Regions from separate parts of the Fenollaria sporofastidiosus genome, predicted to be linked through region 2. Evidence: predicted binding sites of a transcription regulator. Region 2 holds the regulator's gene; the other holds the start of a gene.

Region 1 (10,019 bases), 330 kb from region 2:
GCTTGAAAAGTCCTTCACGATGTGCACCTCTGCAATCGTGCTTGCAACGAAAGGCACAAGTAGAGCCGCTCCTACAACTATCGGCTTCTCGCCATATGCTTCGTAAAAAGTTCTTGCAACTGAGTATGAGTTGTGATCCGTGCCAAGTATTATAGCGTTATATTTCATATATTTACCTCCAATGTAATTCTATCTTTAGTCTACACCATAGGCACCGCTTTGTCAACGATATGGCATAAAAAAAGGAGAGCGCTTTTACTCTCCTTTTGCATTTCTGATCTATTTGTTATTTTCTATATGGATTTATATAAAATAACTGATAATCTCTTACTCCATAATCATATAAAGTTAATTTAATACCTGTATAATCATCATATTCGAATTCATAATTTATTTCATCGCTATAGCTAAATCCACCAGGTGACAACTTTCTTATAACTGTTTTCTTAACTTTATTGTAATTTTTTGAAGGAATGATTCCTAATTTCTCAGCATTTTCATATAAATCTTCACGTTGAATTTCAAAGCTAATATCTATGTTAAACCCTTCAATAGATTCTCCAGCCATTTCTGCCTTTGCTTCGTTGTTCTCAATAAAAGCATCAAAAATATCTTTAATCTTATCAATATCCATATCATCAGCTAAATCATATGTCTCTATAACTTTTGCTTCCTGACCCTCTTCAGTATCCATAGCCAGCAATACTGTTTTACTTTGTTCTTCATACTTAACAGGAAAACCAATCAAGCTTGCTATATCTCTTAGCTTCATATAATTATTGCCATTAATATATGCCATGTTCACTAATTTTTCTTCGCCATTTATTAAAATCGGCTTTTTGCTCACTGTGGCTTTCGCTTTATTATTTGTAATTTTACTTAAGTCTGATTCTGACTTATTGTAGTGAATATATGGTTCTACAATTACTAAGTTTCTCTCTTTATCATAGCCTACGTTAAATTGATAAAACTCTCCAACCAGTATAGCTGCAACATCACGAAGTTTCACATAATTGCTTCCTTCAATAGAATAAGAGCTTATGTCTATGTCATCTCTTCCATAAGCTACGCCTCTTGTAAAAGCAAACTTTTGATTTGACTTTAAAGCTGTAACATTCTTGGCTTGTGCTGTCATTTGTGGTATAAACGCTATTAAGATTAAAGCCACTAATAATAATGAAATTTTCTTCTTCATTTAAAACCCTCCTTGATTTGTTTCTTAATTCTATTATACATTATTACAATAATAAGTCAAGTACTTTAATATTTTAATTAAAAAAAAGAAGACTGACTAGTCAATCTTCCTTCATATATTTGTCCATGAGTAATACTTTTCCCTCTTTAAGTGTTCTCTTCATATCGATGATTCTTTGGTTTGATGAGCCTCTAAACTTTAGCTTCAAATCCTTTAGCTCTTCAACGAAGCGTCCATCAACAAGGACGTCTATCTTATCTAGAACATCTTTGGCTCCGTCCTTCTCTAAGAGCTCTTCGTAGGTGTAGCCGGAGTAGATCCAGATGTCTTTATCTGTCTTCTCTCTGAGCTTTCCTATGAAGTCCTTAAGGCCTGCAAGGTTGTCAAAGGGCTCGCCTCCTAAAACCGATAGGCCGCGGATATTGTCATCACTTAAGCAACTAATAACTTCCTCAAATGCCTTTTCATCAAAAACATGTCCAAAGTGAAAGTTTTGATACTCTTTGTTGAAACAGTTCTTGCAGTTCAAAGTGCAACCTGTTAAAAATATTGTTGTTCTAACGCCAGGGCCGTTCGCGATGTCGTACTTCCTTATTTGCGCGTAGTTCATTTATATGTGAAGTACCCTTTGCTTTATCTCCTTAGTTTTGCCTTCGTTCCAGAAGTTTTCGCCAAGGTAGCCGCATGTCCTTCTTGTAACGTTCATCTTTGCTTGATCCTTGTTGTGGCATTGAGGGCATTCCCATTCGTTATGATCGTTTATTATGATCTCGCCGTCATAGCCGCAAACGTGACAGTAGTCAGACTTTGTATTGAATTCTGCATATTGAATATTGTCATAAATATAGTCTACTATAGTTTCAAGTGCTTCCAAGTTATTTGCCATGTTTGGTATCTCAGCATAGCTTATGCAGCCGCCTTTTGAAAGTGTTTGGAACTGAGCTTCAAACTTGAACTTATCAAATACAGAGATGTTCTCTCTAACATCAACATGGAAAGAGTTTGTATAGTAACCCTTGTCAGTTACGTTCTTTATCTCGCCAAATCTTTCAAGGTCCTTCTTCGCAAATCTATAGCAAAGGCTTTCAGCAGGAGTGCCGTAAAGTGCGTATCCTAAGCCATCTTCCCTCTTCCAAGAGTTTAGCTTTTCGTTCATAGTTCTCATAACTTTTAGTGCAAAATCAGTCGCATGCTCGTCAGTATGAGTAGTATGGCGTACTAGATAAGTCGCTTCATATAGGCCTATGTAGCCCAAAGTTACAGTCGCGTAACCATTCTGAAGAAGTGGTCTGATAGACTCGTGCTCATGAAGTCTCGCGATAGCGCCGTGTCTCCAGTGTATTGGAGATGAATCGCTTGTAACGTTCTTAAGTATATCGTATCTTAGTAGACATGCCTTTCTGCATAGGTCAAGTCTCTTGTCAAGTATTTCGAAGAATTTATCTTCATCGCCGCCGCTAACGATAGCTATTTGCGGTAAGTTTAGAGAAACAACACCCATGTTGAATCTGCCGTCAAACTTGTAGTTGCCGTCCTTATCCTTCCATGGCGATAAGAATGCTCTGCAGCCCATAGGTGCAAAAACGTTGCCTTCGTAATTTTCTCTCATCTTCTTAGCAGAGATATAGTCAGGGTACATCCTCTTTGCAGTACACCTAATAGCTGTCTCTGTTAAGTAGTAGTATTTGGAATCCTTGTGAACGTTGTTTTCATCAAGCACATAAACAAGCTTTGGAAAAGCAGGTGTCACATAAACACCGCATTCGTTCTTGATGCCTTGAATTCTTTGCTTTAAAATCTCTTCGATGATCATAGCAAGCTCATCTGCATACTCGAAATCATCTTCCATGTGCATGAAAAGAGTAACGAAAGGCGCTTGACCATTCGAAGTCATAAGTGTATTTATTTGATATTGTATAGTTTGTATACCACTTTCAAGATCCCTTTGAGTAAGTTTTCTTGCAAGTTCGTCTTGCTTTGTCTCATCTTCAAACATTTCCTTAGCAAGCTTCATGTTCTTTTCATAGCTGCGTCTTAAGTACTTAGCAAGACATTTTATGTCGATGGATTGACCACCATATTGGTTAGATGCGATTTGCGCAATGATTTGTGTCATAACATTGCAGGCAACTTGGAATGATCTTGGGCTTTCAATCAATTTGCCATTAACAACAGTTCCGTTGTCAAGCATGTCCTTCATATTAACAAGGCAGCAGTTGAACATAGGTTGAATGATGTAGTCCATATCATGCAAATGGATGGAGCCTTCGTCGTGCGCTTGAAGTAAGTCATCATCAATCATTAGTCTTCTAGCAATGTCCTTAGAAACCTCTCCAGCAATCAAATCTCTTTGAGTAGATGCAATGTGAGCGTTCTTGTTAGAGTTTTCCTTCATTAAGTCACTGTTCTTTCTGTCAAGAAGACCAATAATGCTCTCGTCAGTAGTGTTTATCCTTCTCTTAAACGCTTGAACAGCCTTGTAGTTTTCGTAACTTCTAGCAGTAGCAGGGTTCTTGTTCTCGATAAGCTTGTAGTAAACCTTGTCTTCGATATCATAAATCGAAAGAGGTCTCTCAGCTACAACAGCTTCCCTTTTGATCTCATCAGCTATCTTTTCAGCAAGACCTTCTTCGTACACCCCTGTTGAAGAATTCATCGCTTTTTTAATAGCTACAATTATCTTAGATTCGTCAAATGGCACTTTTTCGCCGCTTCTCTTGAATATATACATCTTTTACCTCCACAATATTTTGATTGCTTCTCCTTATTGCAATTATTATTATACTACATATAGTGGCAGATGACAATAGTAAAATATAAATAATTTGTTAAGATTTGTTCATATATTTTTATGTGATGAAGCGATGAAAACTTTAAATATATTTTGCGCAAAAAAAGAAGGCTCTCTCGCCTTCTTATTATCTAAACTTATAATCTCCAAACCAAGGATACACCTTCTCATCAATTTCTTTTTGAGGAATTTTTTGTGCACTAAGCTTTCCAATATGACCTTCAGTTCCTATAAGTGAAGCGGTTTCCATCTTATCTGCGTGTACTCTACCTATGCCGGCTTGCAAGATGGATGTTGCGATGGTTCCTCCTGGGATGTTTGTCTTAACATTTTTGTTGATTGTCTTCCAAATTGATCCTATCTTCAATATATTTTCTGGTCTAAGCATCTTCTTTGCAAGTGCTTTCAAAAAGTCTTGTTGTGTCTTTTGTCTACCATAGTCTTGCACGCCATACTTGCCGTCGTTGTAGCCTTTTCTAAATCTTAGTAGACCTATGACATTGTCTTTGGTGATGGTTTGCTTGCCTTTCTTAATGTTGATGTGTAGTTCGTTACCTTTTGTTGTGTCGTGGTAGTTCATATCGACTGGCACGTCAAACTCAACGCCTCCAACTATACCTACTAGCTCTTCAACTGCTTTGTAGTCAACTCTTACGTAGTAACGAACGTCGAGCTTTAACCAATCTCTAACTGCTTTAAGTGTTAGTGCTGGTCCTCCGTATGAGTGAGCGTGTGTTAATTTATCGTCTTTGCCTCTAATTTTTACTATGCTGTCACGAGGAAGGCTTAGCATCTTGATTGAGCCGTCGTCGAAGTTTACTTTGCATAGCATCATAGTGTCTGATCTTTGTCCCTTCATCTCTTGTTGTCCTGCGTCTCTTTTGTCTATACCCATAAGTATGAAGCAAAGTTCGTTGCCGTGCTCTTCTTTAAGCACTTTTTGGTCGTCGGGGAAGACAGGGTTTAGCTCTTCTTCGCTCTCTTTGTTCTCCTCGTGTGCGTCTTCATTTTCTGTGTTTTCTATATTCTTATTAAGTCCTGCACCGCTGTCTAGCTTCTTTTGTGCCTTGTAAAAAACAAAGCTGAATGCTATAAGCGCAACGATGAAGGAAATGACAAATTTCTTTCTCATAATCATTCTCCTTTTGTACTCTCATATTATATTACAAGGTACAATGTTTTTCAATACTCTTTATAATTTTGTTAAGATTTTGTTAAGCTTATAGCTTATCTGTGTATATGGCTGTGATGCCAAGAGTGAATAATTTCTCTGCTAGCTCGTTGGTATTGACTTTATATGCGTAGACTTTGTGACCGCTTGCTACTAATTTTTTCGCAGTCTCTTCATCTAGCTTTGATGCATCCAAAGCGATGGCTGTGAGCTTGAAGTCTTTTATCTCTTTGAGCTCAAGGTCTATGTCTTTTGCGTTTTCTAGGCTATAGACAATGTTTTTAAAGCCAAAATCGTTTGCACTCTTGTACTCGTCTTTACTGTGAACTTCTACTGTTAAGCGCTTCATAAGTCCTTCGTAGTTTTCTTTTATATAGCTAAGTAGCTCTTTGGTATCGTCTTTTGTACATATGAAGACTTCTGTATCTTGTTTTTCGTTCATAAAGCCTGCTAGCACATCTAGGTCGATGGCTTTGCGATCGCGTAGTGGCACAAGATTTTTAAACTCTTCGTAGCTAAGTCTCTTGACTTCTGGCATCTTTGTATCTTTAGTAACGAAGAACCTTCTTATGATGCCGTCCCAGTCTTCTAGTCCAACATATTTACCGTCTGTGGTCTTGGAAAGGTCAACTTCGAACTTACGTTTTCCTCTTTTGTAGTTGTACTCGAAGGCGTCAAGGACGTTGCTTCTTGCAAGACCTTCTAGCTCGCCTCCACCCATGAGTATGGTTTTATCTGATGCAAGCTTCTCTGGTGCTTTGATTAGGTTCATAAGTGAGTTTGACTTCATAAGGCTGTATGAGTAATCTGTAGTGATGACCGCTCTTTTGGAAAGCTCTCTTGCATCTTCTACATTCAGTACTTCTCTTGTTTTTCTGTTAATATAGCGGCCGTGCTCGAAGACTCTGTCTCTTGGATACTCAAATAGTTTGTCCTTAGTAATGAAGCTTCCTTTAAGTAAGTGTGTTTGTGGGAAGACGACGTTATTTTCTGTCTCTTCATCATCTCCAAGTAGGTCTATGCCCATGTTTGGATACTTAGTTCTGTCCCAGCCTAGTAGGTTTAAAAGTGTTGCATATAGGTCTAGCTGGCTTCCTATGTTGTGCCTTTGAACGTTCTTATCAAGTCCTGGCACTCTTATTAATAATGGGATGTTCATCATCTCGTCGTAGTCAATCTCTCTACCTAGCCACTTTGTAATTGAGTTTAGCTGGTCTGGGTTCTTAACTGACATTGCATGGTGGTCTCCATATATAGCGATGACGCAATCCTTTAGTAGACCTATCTCATCTAAGTCCTTGAAAAAGTCTTCGATAGCCTCGTCTGTGTACCTTGCACACTTTGCATACTTATACACGAAGTCGTCTTCATCGCCTGCCTTCGGCTTGATATGTGAGAGCTCATCTGGCAGTATGAATGGTGTATGTGTTGTAAGCGTAACCATGAGTGAGAAGAACTTCTCATTCTTTGGTGCTAGTTCTTTGTACTTTTCTATGGATTGCTTGAAAAATGACTTGTCTGACAGACCCATGTTGATGATTTCATCTTGCTTGAAGTCTTCTCCAAGATAGATTTTTTCTATGCCCATCTTCTTGTAGAAATGCTCTCTATCGTAGAACTTTCCAACATTGCCGTGAAACGCCATGCTAGTGTAGCCGTAATCCTTTGAAGACTTGAGTAGTCCGTAGTGCTCGTTGTCTTCGAAGAGCTTGTATGACTGTCCGTTCAGAGACGGGAATATACCGTTTGTTGAGACGAACTCGGCGTCTGAGGTGTTGCCCATGCCTAGAAGTTCGAAGTAGTTGTCAAAGTAGATGCTGCCCTTCTCCTTGATGAGCTTGTTCATAAATGGTGTGATTTCTTGGCCGTTATACTCTCTACCTACGAAGGTATTTTGCAAGCTCTCGCACTGAATTATGATGATGTTTTTATCTTTGGCAATGCCAGTGAACTCATTATTTTTAAACTCTCTTTTGCTAAATTGTAGGGCTATGTCGTCCTCAATACCCTCATCATGCATCTCTTTCTCTGCAAGCTCTCTTTTAATATTGCTTAGAGCGATGCTTGAGAAGAGCTCTGTACCGAAGATGCCCTTGGCAAAGCTTTGCGGTACGACTACAAGTATGCCTGCTATGATAAGTGAGATAACGCACCTAAACGCTATCTCAAATATAGTGTCTTTATACTTTTCGTCTCTCTTTCTTATGCGCGCGCTTATTATCAAATATATGTTTACTAGTGTAAGTATGCAAATGATAAGTAGGAAGATGTTGAACTTGTGCATGATCTCTGTGCCAACACCCTTAAGTTCCTTGGCTTGACCTGTTCTAGAAAGTATGTCAAAATTCGCAAACTCTGCGTAGAATATGCTTGCTGCAACTCTTAGTAGCCCTATAAGAGAGGCGACTACCACCTTATATGTCTTACTCTTGAAGGCAAGTAGGACTGATATGTCTATCATAGATGTTAGTACTACTGCTGCGAGCAATAAAATAAGCCTTGGTCTTAATTCCAAAGCTACCTTGTATATATATACGTTGTAATAAAAAATTGCATTTATTAAAAATATGATGCCGAAAACTATATTCAGCTTTTTGTCTTTCACTTCATTCGTCTCCTTTGTGCCGTTAGGCTTAATTAACTATGTTTAATTATAACATATTTTGCACCTCTTTTACATAATTTTAATAAATAATTTGCATAGAACTTTGTCACTTCTCATATAAAAATAGAGCCGCACCGCGCAGCTCTATATGCATAGCTTTAAGCCTTAATAAACTTTTTAAACTTATCAGCGAAGTTCTTTATTCTCTCTTTGTTCTCCTCTACGAACTTACCTTGTGCATCGGCGAATGGCACGCTGATCATATTCTTAGTATCAATATGTGCTCCTAGTTGATGAAGAATTGCTGTTAATTCTTTTTGTGCAAGCCTTGTTGCATCAAGCCCCATAGTCACTCCTAGTAGAGCAAATTTCTTGCCGCCTATAAGGTACTTACCTTCATCATTTGGTCTCGATAGCCAGTCTATCATGTTCTTAACTGTTCCTGGAACTGAGTAGTTATACTCAGGTGAAGCGATGATGACTCCTTCTGCCTCTCTTATGTCCTCTCTAATCTTCTTTATCCAAGCTTCTTCTGGCTTCTCAAGATCCCCATTGAACATTTTAAAATCGTTTGGGTAGTACTCAACGATCTCGTAATCACCAAATTCCTTCTCTACTTCCCTTGCTAATAGTTTATTCAGTGAGCCCTCTCTTTGTGAGCCTATCAAAAATACTAATTTCATCTAATCACCCCTTCTTAGACTATATACCCAGGTTCGTTAATTATAATGCTTTTCTCCTGTGATTAAATCTCTGAAAACGCTCGCAAGGTAGAGTGAGCCTGCAACAACTATCACCGAGTCATCTGTATATAGCTCAAGCGCCTTCTCGTATGCCTCTTTGTTGTCTTTGATAAAGTAGATGCCGTCTCTTTCGCCTATGGCCTCCTCAAGCTTTTCGAACTCAAAGTCTCTGCCTTTGAAGACAAGGCTCGTTAGTATAAAGTCTGCCTTCAAACCCTCGAAAGTTTGGAAGACCTTCCTGTAGTCCTTATCCTTCAAAAACGAAGTAATCATTATGACCCTCTTGCCAAGACTCATTAGGTAGTTTTTTAGCTCAGCAGCGCTTATCTCGTTGTGCGCGCCGTCTATGATGATGTATGGCTTTTCCTTCAAAGTCTCTATGCGGCAAGGCCACTTTACTTCGCCTAAGCCCTTCCTTATAGCCTCATCATCTATATCGAGTCTAAACCTTGTGGCAAGGTCCTTTGCTACCCACACAGCCATGGCCGCGTTTGTCGCTTGAAAGGCGCCTGCAAGGCTTACAGTGTACTCCTCGCCATCATATATAAAGCTTGTCTTTGTATCAGTTTTTTCTACATCTACATCAGCTGGCATAAGCTTTACCTTCGCATCAACCTTCTTCGCCTCGTCCTTAATGACTTCTATGACATTGTCCCCTTGAGGATAAACGTAGACCGTATCAAACGGCATGATGATGCCTGCCTTGTTGAAGGCAATCTCTTCCAAAGTGTTGCCAAGCACATTCTGATGGTCGTAGTCAACCTTCATTATGACGTCCGCAGCCTTTGTAGAAAAGCAGTTTGTCGAGTCATATAGACCGCCAACCCCCACTTCGACGATGGCAAAGTCCACTCCTTCGTCAGCAAAGTACATAAGAGCGATGAGAGTGACTACCTCGAAGTAGATGCAGTTGATCTCGAGCTCTGTAATCTTGTCAACTATAGTTTTTAGGTAAGTGTAGAACTTTTCTGGTGGTATGAAGGCGCCGTTTATGCGTATTCTGTCGTTCATACCCTCTATCGATGGTCCTACATAGAGGCCAGTTTTGAGTCCCGCCTCGCGTAAAATATTGTCCAAAATTATGCAAAACGAGCCCTTGCCAACAGTACCTGCGACATGAATCACGTTAAGCTTACTTAGATCTATCCCAAAAATCTCCACAAGCCTCTTCATGTTCTCATTGCTAGTCATGTCACGCTTGCGCTTAGCCGTGCCATAGAGCCCGTCAAGTATCTCGCTTGCCTTTTCAAAATAATTTATCATTTCAATATATAACCTATGGACCAAACAGTCTTTATGTACTTATGATCCGGGTCAATCTCCTTTAGTTTATTTCTGAGGTTTGATATATGCACGTTGATGGTGTTGTCTGAGTAGATGTCATCTTCCCAAACAGATCTATACAGGTTCTCCTTTGTGAAAACTTTTTTAGGATTTTCAATCAATAGTCTTAATAGCTTGTACTCCATGCGCGTTAAATTAAGGGGCACTTCCTTAAAGCTTATGACGTTGTT
Region 2 (10,019 bases):
AGTATGTTACGTGGGCATACTTCTCAGTCTCAGCTATGCGCAGCTGCTTTAGTCCGTGCTTTGAGACAACTTCTCCAAGTGTGTTCACTATCTCTTCGTCTTTATATGCGATGTGAACATTATTAAAGCTGGAGTCGTAGTTTGTCATACACACATAATATATGTCATCTAAAAACTTCCTATCAAAGCCAGTAAAGTCCTTGTTGGTGAATGCATCTGTGATCTGTCTTGCTCTATCTGGTCTAAAGTTTATGAATATAATGCTGTCGCCAGACTTTATTTCAGTTACTTTACCATCATTTCTTATAGCACAAGGCAAGATAAATTCATCAGTCACATCTTCTTCGTATGATTTTTTAATAGCCTCTACAGCGTCATCCGATACAAGATTTGGAGTCTTAGACGTTACAGTCTTGTAATACTTTTCAGTCCTCTCGTAGCGTTTATCTCTATCCATAGCATAGTATCTTCCGCTTATGGATGCGAGCTTGCCGCATGAGATGCTCTTCATATAGTCAAGTATTTCCTTGACATCACTCTTGCCAGAGTGTATGCCAACATCTCTACCATCTAAGATTGCATGTAGGTATGTTCTCTCACCCATGCCTTCTTTTTTACATAGCTCTAAAAGCGCCTTGATATGATCAATGTGCGAGTGCACACCACCATAGCTTAGTAGGCCCATAAGGTGAAGATTAGTATTGTTTTTCTTCGCATGCTCTATCGCCTTAAGGAACTCTTCTTTCTTGAAGAAGTCGCCATTCTTAATATCTCTATTGATCATAGAAAGGTCTTGATAGACAACTCTACCTGAGCCTATGTTTAAGTGGCCAACTTCAGAGTTACCCATCTGTCCCGTAGGCAATCCTACATACTCTGCGCTCGCTTGTAGTTTTGCGTGTGGACACTCTTTAAATAACTTATCTATGGTTGGAGTCTTGGCTCTATATACAGCGTTCGCGTCGTTATCTTTACCAATTCCAAAACCATCTAGTATTATTAGTATTGCCTTTGACATCTTATATCTCCTTAGCAATGGATTCAAAAGACTCACTCTTTAGTGAAGCACCGCCTATTAAGAAGCCGTCGATGTTCTCTTCTTTAGCTAAGTCAGCCGCGTTTGAATCTTTAACGCTACCGCCATATAGTACTCTTAGCTTTTGAGCAAGATTTGGATTCATAAGCTTAACTTTTTCTCTAACGAAACGGCACATCTCTTCAGCATCTTCCTTAGAAGCGCTCTTGCCAGTGCCTATAGCCCAGATTGGCTCATAAGCTATGGCAAAGCTGTTAAGCTTAGAAGCATCTACTCCAAGTAAGTCAGCCTTTAATTGCTTTTCAATCTTATCAAAGTGTCCTCCATCTTCTCTCTCAGACAAAGTTTCGCCAACACATAGAATTACTTCTACATCGTCATCAATTGCCTTAAGGACCTTCTTGTTAATCATCTCGTCGCACTCTTTAAAAATTTCTCTTCTTTCAGAGTGACCTATGATAACAAATTCTGCTCCGCATGACTTAATCATCTTAGTACTGATCTCACCAGTGAAGGCTCCCTTGTCTTCAAAGTAGATGTTTTGTGCACCTATCTTTATATCATTCGATTTTTTAGTTTTATTTGCTAAATAAATATCTGTAAATGGAACTGCGACATAAACATCATAGTAGTCATTAGGCTTTAGCTTCAAATCATTAAAGAAGCCTTCAGTCTCCTTTATATCCATGTTCATCTTCCAATTTGCAGCAAGTAAAAATTTTTTCAAATTTGTCTCCTTATTTATCATTAATAGCAGCTATGCCAGGTAAAACTTTTCCTTCCATAAGCTCAAGTGAAGCACCGCCACCTGTTGAAACGTGTGTAATCTTTTCTTCGTAGCCAGCCTTTTGAACAGCGCTTGCGCTATCTCCTCCGCCGACAATAGTTGTTGCATCGGAGTTTGCTAGTGCTTTGGCGATGGCATTAGTACCGTTTTTAAACTTGTCCATCTCAAAGACACCCATAGGTCCGTTCCAAACTATAGTCTTTGCGCCTAAAAGCTTTTTAGTAAATACATCAATAGTTTCTGGACCGATATCAAGACCCATCATATCATCTGGTATATGATTTACTTCAAAGCATTCAGCTTCTGCGTCTTCTTTTATCTCTTTAGCACATAGAGCGTCAACTGGTAAAACCAAGTCAACTTTCTTTGCATCAGCCTTCTTTAACAGTTCAAGTGCAAGCTCTAACTTATCGTCTTCAACTAAGCTCTTGCCAACGTTCATACCCTTTGCCTTTAAGAATGTAAACGCCATAGCTCCGCCTATAAGTATCTTGTCAGCTTTGTTTAATAGGTTCTCGATTACGCCAATCTTGTCAGATACCTTTGATCCGCCTAGTATAGCAATGAATGGGTGCTTTGGCTCGTCAAGCTCTTTAGCCATGATGTTCATTTCTTTTTCAACTAAAAAGCCTAGTGCTGATGGCAAGAATTTACTTACACCAACATTTGATGCGTGAGCTCTGTGTGAGGTGCCAAAAGCATCATTAATGTAGATATCTGCAAGCTCTGCTAGCTCTTTAGAGAAAGCTTCGTCGCATTTTTCTTCTTCTTTTCTAAATCTAGTGTTTTCTAGTAAAAGAAGTTCTCCTTTTTTAAGATTTTTAGCTGCCTCTCTTACTTCATCATTAACAACTTCTGCGCAAGAGATGAATTTTACATCTCTTCCAAGAAGCTTTTCTAGTTCTTCTTTAACAGGCTTTAGAGTGAATTTTAAGTTGTACTCACCCTTTGGTCTACCCAAGTGGCTCATCATAATCACTTTTGCTCCATTGTCAAGAAGGTGCTTGATTGTTGGAAGCGACTCAAATATACGTTTATTGTCAGTGATTACGCCGTCCTTCATAGGAACGTTGAAGTCGCATCTTAACAATACTCTTTTATCATCAAAATTATAATCTTTTAATGTTTTTTTCATCATTTTATCCTTTTATAATAATTATTCTTGATCAGCAATGTATTTTGCAAGGTCAACAACTCTGTGGCTGTAACCATATTCGTTGTCATACCAAGAAACAACCTTTACTAGATTTCCATCTATTACTAAAGTTAAGAATGGGTCGAAGATTGATGAGTGTCTATCGCCAACGTAGTCAACAGAAACAAGTTCTTCTTCAGCGTATTCAAGTATACCCTTTAATTCATTTTCACTTGCTTTCTTAACAGCTTCGTTGATTTCTTCCTTAGTAACGTTCTTATTTAATTCAAATACAACGTCTGTAAGTGAAACTGTAGGTACTGGTACTCTAACTGCATATCCTGTAAGCTTATCCTTTAGTGATGGTATAACTAGTGCAACCGCCTTTGCTGCTCCTGTAGTTGTAGGGACCATAGACATAGCTGCAGCTCTTGCTCTTCTGATGTCTTTGTGCTTGTGGTCAAGTAAAACTTGATCAGAAGTATAAGCGTGGATAGTTGTCATAAGACCTCTTTTGATACCAAAGTTGTCTTCTATAACCTTAGTTAATGGCGCAAGACAGTTAGTTGTACAAGATGCGTTACTGATTACATTGTGCTTAGTCTTGTCGTATTCTTTTTCATTTACTCCCATAACGATAGTTTTGTCAATTTCGCCCTTTGCAGGTGCAGTTAAAATAACCTTCTTTGCTCCACCCTTGTCAATGTGTTTGTAAAGAGTTTCGTTGTTTTTAAAAGCTCCAGTTGAGTCTATAACGATGTCTACGCCATAGTCCTTCCAAGGAATCTCTGCCGGATCTCTAAATTGAGTATTTGTAATCTTCTTGCCATCTATCATAAAGCCGTCTTCACAAGCTTCACAAGAAACTGATAATCTACCATATAGAGAATCATTTCTAAATAGATGACTAAGTGTCTTTAAATCACCTGAGGCATTGATGTGCACTAATTCTAAGCCGTTGTTTTCTTCAACTAGAATCCTAGCAACATCTCTACCAATTCTACCAAAACCATTAATACCAACCTTCATTTGTTGACCTCCTTAATTATTATTAAAATATTTTTTATCTTCTAAACCTTCAGGCAAATAATTTTGCTCAGGTTTTTTATCCTTATAATTGTGTGGATACTTGTAGTCCGCGTGATCTCCAAAGACCTTCTTGTCGTTGTTGTGTGCGTCTCTTATGTGCAGAGGTATTTGGAACTCTTTAATCTTATCGACATCTGCCATAGCCCTATTGATTGCCATGTAAGTCGAGTTATTCTTTTCAGCAAGCGCCATGTATATGGCTGCGTTACTCAAAATGATGCGAGCTTCCGGCATACCTATGGCTTTGACTGCATAAAAGGCTGATGTCGCAAGCGTCTGTGCATTAGGATCGGCAAGTCCTATATCTTCTGAAGCAAATATCACTATGCGCCTAGCAATGAATAATGGGTCCTCGCCATTGTTTAGCATGTGAGCTAGATAAAAGACTGTTGCATCAGGATCTGAGCCTCTCATACTTTTAATAAAGGCAGAGATTGTGTCGTAGTGCATAGTCGAGCTCTTGTCGTATGAGTGAGCTCTCTCAAATACTAAGCCTTTGACGTCCTCGAACTTTATCTTTCTTGTCATATCGCCCTCAACGTCTTGACTAAGAACAGCTATCTCTAAAAAGTTAAGCATGTTTCTCGCGTCACCGTTTGATATCCTTACTAGATAGTCTAATGCGTCTTCATCTATACTAGCCTTTAGTGAGGCAAGACCATTGGCTTCGTCAGTCAACGCTTTCCTCGCAAGCACTTTTAAGTTCTCTTCACTCATCTTCTCAAGCCTTATTATGAAACACCTTGATATAAGCGCGCTATTGACCTCGAAGTATGGATTTTCTGTCGTCGCACCTATGAGCGTTACTGTTGAATCTTCAACATAAGGTAGGAGAAAATCTTGCTGTGCTTTGTTGAATCTGTGTATCTCGTCAACAAAGAGTATGGTCTTTTTGTTCTCTTCTAAAAGCCTCTTAGCTTCTTCGACTGCCTTCTTTAAATCGCTCACTCCACTACCCACGGCACTTATCTTGATAAAGTTTGACTTGCTTGTGTTAGCAATGACGTTAGCAAGTGAAGTCTTACCTGTGCCTGCAGGACCATATAGTATTAGCGATGGAAGTCTGTCTGCCTTGATTGCTTTGTATAGAAAAGAGTTCTTATTGATGACTTTTTCTTGACCGATATAGTCATCTAGACTCTTCGGTCTAAATCTTTCAGCCAAATTTTGACCTAATTTTAAATTTTTTTCTCTTTGCATATCAAACAAATTCATTCTCTCACCGTTTTTATTATATCAAATAAGATGCAAGATGTCCAACATTAAATTATTTTATTCTAAAATTAATTTTTTTAAGTAAAAACTTAAATATTTTTAAATATTTTTAAAAAATATATTGACATTTTTAATTCTTAGATATATAATCTTAAGCAAGGAGGTCAATATGATTAATAAAGCATTAAATGAATGTCCTGTGTGCGGATCAAAACTATACATAGAAAGGCTAGTTTGTGAAAACTGCAACACAAGCATAGAAGGAAGATTTGAAAACAGTTCTTTCTACAAGCTTAACGCTGAGCAGATTGACTTTATCAAAACTTTTTTGTTAAACAGAGGCAATATTAAAGAGATTGAAAGAGCTCTTGGTATATCCTACCCTACTGTAGTTAAGAAACTCGATCAAATAAATGAGATCATCTCTGATCGCAAGAGTAGTACCAGCGAGAAAGATATACTTGAGTTATTAAATTCCGGTGCAATAAGCAGTAGTGAAGCAGAAAAAATGCTTCTTGAACTAAAGGAGGTTTAAAATGTCTGAAGAAAAAATTATGATCCTTAAGATGTTAAAGGATGGAAAGATTAACGAAGAAGAAGCGCTAAAGCTTCTGAATGCAGTTGGTGCAAAGAAAAATGAAAAGCAATACAAGCCAAACAACAAACACGAAGTTCATTACAACGCTGAAGGCTCTGATTACATGGATATGTCAGATAAGTTTGCAAACAAAATCTCAAACTTTGTTAATAAGATAGTGAATAAATCCTTGCATGTTGCTGAAGAAGGCATGAAGAATGGCCGTGTATATGCAAACCTTAACTTCGATATGGACAATGGACTAAAAAAGAAAAAGTTCGCGACACTTAAGTTAGATTTAGACAAAAAGAAAAAATATGATTTAATTATAAACAATACTAATGAAAAGATAGAGATACTTCCATCGAACTCAGATCAAATTGAGGTCTATGGCAAGATATATTATACAGATAAGAAAGATATACCAGAAAATTATGAGTTCATCAACTGCTATATTGATGATAAAGAAGTTCTTATAGAGCCAAACTACTCTGAACTTACAAAGAAGGACTTTGCTGTAAGCCTAAAGGTATTAGTGCCTGCACAATCCTTTGCAAATGTTAAAGCTACAACAAGCAATGACAAGATAGTACTTGACTCTATCATATGTAACGAGCTTTACTTAACAACAAGCAATGACTATATCAAAATTGAAGATTCAATAATTAATAAGTCGGAGCTTAAAACAACTAACGACTCAATAAAGATTAAGGACTCAAAGTTCACTGATCTACTAATAAATACAACAAATGCTGAAATAACTTTATACAACACTCCATTCGTTAATTTAGAAGCGCACACAACAAACGCTTTTGTTGATGTAAAAGATGTATTCAACTGTGCAGAGAACATCATTGTTACTAACAGCAATGGACCTGTCACTGTCGAATTAGAGAGTGTAAGCAAGAATGTTAAGCTAAACCTAAGAGGCATAAATAAGTATACTTGCCCAGCTGTCTTTGATGACGATAGATATGTTCTTAACAGAGATAACGACGAGCTAACAACTGCCTCACTAAATAACGATTCAGACCTTACTCTATTCGGTGATATAAAAACAAGCAATGGACCTATAATCATCGAGTAGTTTAATATTCCCATCAAAAAAATCCTGACCACATGGTCAGGATTTTTCATTTATTAATTGTTTTGTTCGTCTATAATCTTTTGGAGCTCTTTCATAAATGACTGAGTATCTTTAAACTCTCTATATACTGAAGCAAATCTTACATATGCAACTTGGTCTATCTCTTTAAGACCTTGCATTATAAGCTCGCCTACTTCGTTGGAAGAAACTTCCTTCTTCATAGTGCTCATAAGCTTTTCTTCGACGCTATCTGCCAAGCCTTCAATTTGACTTAAGCTAACAGGTCTTTTCTCGCAAGATTTTATTACGCCCTTTAATATCTTACTTCTGTCAAATGTCTCTCTGTCTCCGTTTTTCTTGACAACTATTAAAGGTGTTTCTTCAATTTTTTCATATGTTGTAAATCTTTTTTTACAGCGAAGACACTCTCTACGTCTCCTAATCGCAGTACCCTCATTAGTAGGTCTTGAATCTAATACTTTTGAATCTTCGTAAGAACAAAAAGGACACTTCATAATTAATTATTCTTTAAAAAATCAGGTACTAGTAAAGTATCGTTAAAGCTTGAAGTGCTTTCACTTCTGCTTTCTTCGTTCTTTTCTTCTTCAGCTTCAGAGTCTTTATTTGCATCCTTTTTAGCAGGTTTAGATCCATCGTCAAACTCTGTAGCAATAACAGTTATCTTTATAGAGTCGCCAAGGCTTTCGTCAATACCAGCACCGAAGATGATGTTTGCATCGTCAGCAACTGATTGTCTGATTAAGTCTGCTGCTTCGTTAACTTCGAACATACCAAGGTCTGTACCACCAGTGATGTTTAATAGAACGGACTTAGCTCCTTCTATAGATGTTTCAAGTAGTGGTGACTTGATTGCAAGTTTTGCTGCATCTGTTGCTCTGTTATCTCCTTGAGCAAAGCCTATACCCATATGAGCGATACCCTTTTGCTCCATGATAGTCTTAACGTCAGCAAAGTCTAGGTTGATTAGGTTTGGAACACTAATAAGGTCTGATATACCTTGAATACCTTGTTTTAATACTTCGTCAGCCATAATGAATGCATCTTTTAGTGATGTCTTCTTGTCAGCTATTTGAAGTAGTCTATCGTTTGGTATAGTTACTAGTGTATCAACAACTTCAAGTAGTTGGCTAACACCTTGAGATGCGTTCTTAGCTCTCTTCATGCCTTCAAAGCCAAATGGTCTTGTAACAACGCCTACAGTTAGTATGCCTTGTTCCTTAGCGATTTGTGCAATGATAGGTGCAGCACCAGTACCAGTTCCACCGCCCATACCAGCTGTGATAAATACCATGTCAGTGCCTTTAAGCATTTCAGTGATGCCTTCTTTATCTTCAAGAGCTGCTTGAGAACCTACTTCTGGATTAGCTCCAGCTCCTAGTCCCTTAGTTACCTTATCTCCTATTTGAATTTTGTTTTGTGCCTTTGATGATGCAAGAGCTTGTCTATCTGTATTAACAGCAATAAATTCAACACCCTTTACACCTGCATCAACCATTCTGTTAACGGCGTTGTTACCTGCTCCACCAACACCTATAACTTTAATCTTTGCAAATTGGTCAATTTCTACATCAAAATCAATCATTTACGAATCCTCCTTTTTATACTAAGTTTTAATTATTTACTCTATTACTTATATTCTACCACAAAATTTACATTTTGTTTAGTATTTTTCTTCTAATTGTTGCAAAATTGTTAAAAATTCTTCCTCCAAAGACAAATATTGCTGCATAATATAGAGGTATGCTTAAGATATCTCCAAGCCATGTCAGTAGTGCAGCGATGATGGAGTTACCTATAAGGCCTGATAAAAATAGCTTATTATTAAAATTATTGTCCAAGTATGCATTCAAGCCGCCAAAGACTGAGTCAATCGCTGCAAGTAGTGCCATGGATATATACAATGAATAATATGGATTGTAGCTGTATGGTAATAGGTAGCCTATGAGTATACCAATTACTATACCTATGATTGCAATAATCATTTTTTATCCTCTCCTGTCAAAGTTTTTGAATATATAATCTTATCTTCGTCTATCTTTTTCTTAACAAGCACCTTTTCTTTTTGTTCAATCTCAAGCTTAATTGGGTTTATGGTCTCTAGTATGCTTGCAAAGGTACCTGGTGATTTTATTGCTGAGTATAATTTATCACTGTTGCCTATCGCCTTTATAATGAAAGGTGCACCCTTAGTTCTGCCGTTGAGTCTAACGACAGGGCCGTTGCACTTAACGCCTGTTCTCGAATAAACTCTCAGGTCGTTTATAGATATGGCCTCAGCACCTGAAGTTCTAAGATCATTAATTATTCTTAGTAGGTCGCTATCGTGAATAACATCGGTCCTCTTGACAGGTCTATCGACACTCTCTTCCGTAATCGTTAGAACTATGCCTGCACCTTCAAGGTCCACGTCGCCTGATATCATCTCATAAAAAACTTTTTCATCCTTTAAGAACTTTAAGAACTCGCTATCGTTCTTGACAAGTTTCTCAAGAGTCTCAAGTTTTTTGTCTTGCTTCTCAAGCTCTTCATTGATGCTCTTTATCTCAGCTTTTAAATTTTTTATCTTAGTACTCGTCTCTTTCATCTTGTTTATGCTTAAAGGCTCGAAAAACTCTTTGCCTGTCTTTAAGTATAAGCCTAAGAAGACACCTATTAAAAGATAAATTATGACAAGCACAATGCGTTTAGTCTTGTATTTCATTCTTGCACTTCATAAACAGGCTTAGCATACAAGAACTCGATACTCTTTTTGTATCTAGGTATAACTATGTCATCCCTTGCTGTCAATGTTACTTGATAGTTATAGTTTTGAAGCTCGTCCTTAATTCCGCCCTTAAACTCTATAGCCGATTGCATGGTGTCGGCGTCGCCTATAGCCTTGATGACTATAGGCGCTGACATACTGACTCCGCCGACCTCTATATGTTTACCTGCACTTACTATCTCTGTAAATGATGTGTATCTCTCTTCGTTTATTGAGATGGCTTCTGCTCCTGCACTGTTCAAAACGCTTATAGTGCTAAGTACTAAGTCGATGTCATTTTGTATGCCGAAGCCTACTTCTCCATCAGC

Evidence for each region. Region 2 encodes NrdR, which represses ribonucleotide reductase genes. Its sites were predicted from a motif close to CACNANATNTNGTG; they were not measured.
Region 1: the regulator NrdR is predicted to act here: its motif matches at 3,978-3,991, upstream of nrdD (anaerobic ribonucleoside-triphosphate reductase).

What each region holds. Positions count from the first base shown of each region.
Region 1 covers NZ_OW968186.1:726,256-736,274, reverse strand. The annotation lists gene KO172_RS03380 (carboxylate--amine ligase) at 1-168, opposite strand, end outside; gene KO172_RS03375 (stalk domain-containing protein) at 287-1,195, opposite strand; gene nrdG (anaerobic ribonucleoside-triphosphate reductase activating protein) at 1,296-1,805, opposite strand; gene nrdD (anaerobic ribonucleoside-triphosphate reductase) at 1,806-3,926, opposite strand; gene KO172_RS03360 (LCP family protein) at 4,114-5,118, opposite strand; gene KO172_RS03355 (sulfatase-like hydrolase/transferase) at 5,207-7,762, opposite strand; gene KO172_RS03350 (NADPH-dependent FMN reductase) at 7,921-8,445, opposite strand; gene KO172_RS03345 (bifunctional folylpolyglutamate synthase/dihydrofolate synthase) at 8,482-9,768, opposite strand; gene KO172_RS03340 (response regulator transcription factor) at 9,765-10,019, opposite strand, start outside.
Region 2 covers NZ_OW968186.1:1,053,124-1,063,142, reverse strand. The annotation lists gene gpmI (2,3-bisphosphoglycerate-independent phosphoglycerate mutase) at 1-1,018, opposite strand, end outside; gene tpiA (triose-phosphate isomerase) at 1,020-1,763, opposite strand; gene KO172_RS05140 (phosphoglycerate kinase) at 1,774-2,958, opposite strand; gene gap (type I glyceraldehyde-3-phosphate dehydrogenase) at 2,980-3,987, opposite strand; gene KO172_RS05130 (replication-associated recombination protein A) at 4,000-5,262, opposite strand; gene KO172_RS05125 (DUF2089 domain-containing protein) at 5,432-5,797, shown strand; gene KO172_RS05120 (SHOCT-like domain-containing protein) at 5,799-6,926, shown strand; gene nrdR (transcriptional regulator NrdR) at 6,980-7,441, opposite strand; gene ftsZ (cell division protein FtsZ) at 7,444-8,529, opposite strand; gene KO172_RS05105 (small basic family protein) at 8,597-8,929, opposite strand; gene KO172_RS05100 (DUF881 domain-containing protein) at 8,926-9,648, opposite strand; gene KO172_RS05095 (DUF881 domain-containing protein) at 9,645-10,019, opposite strand, start outside.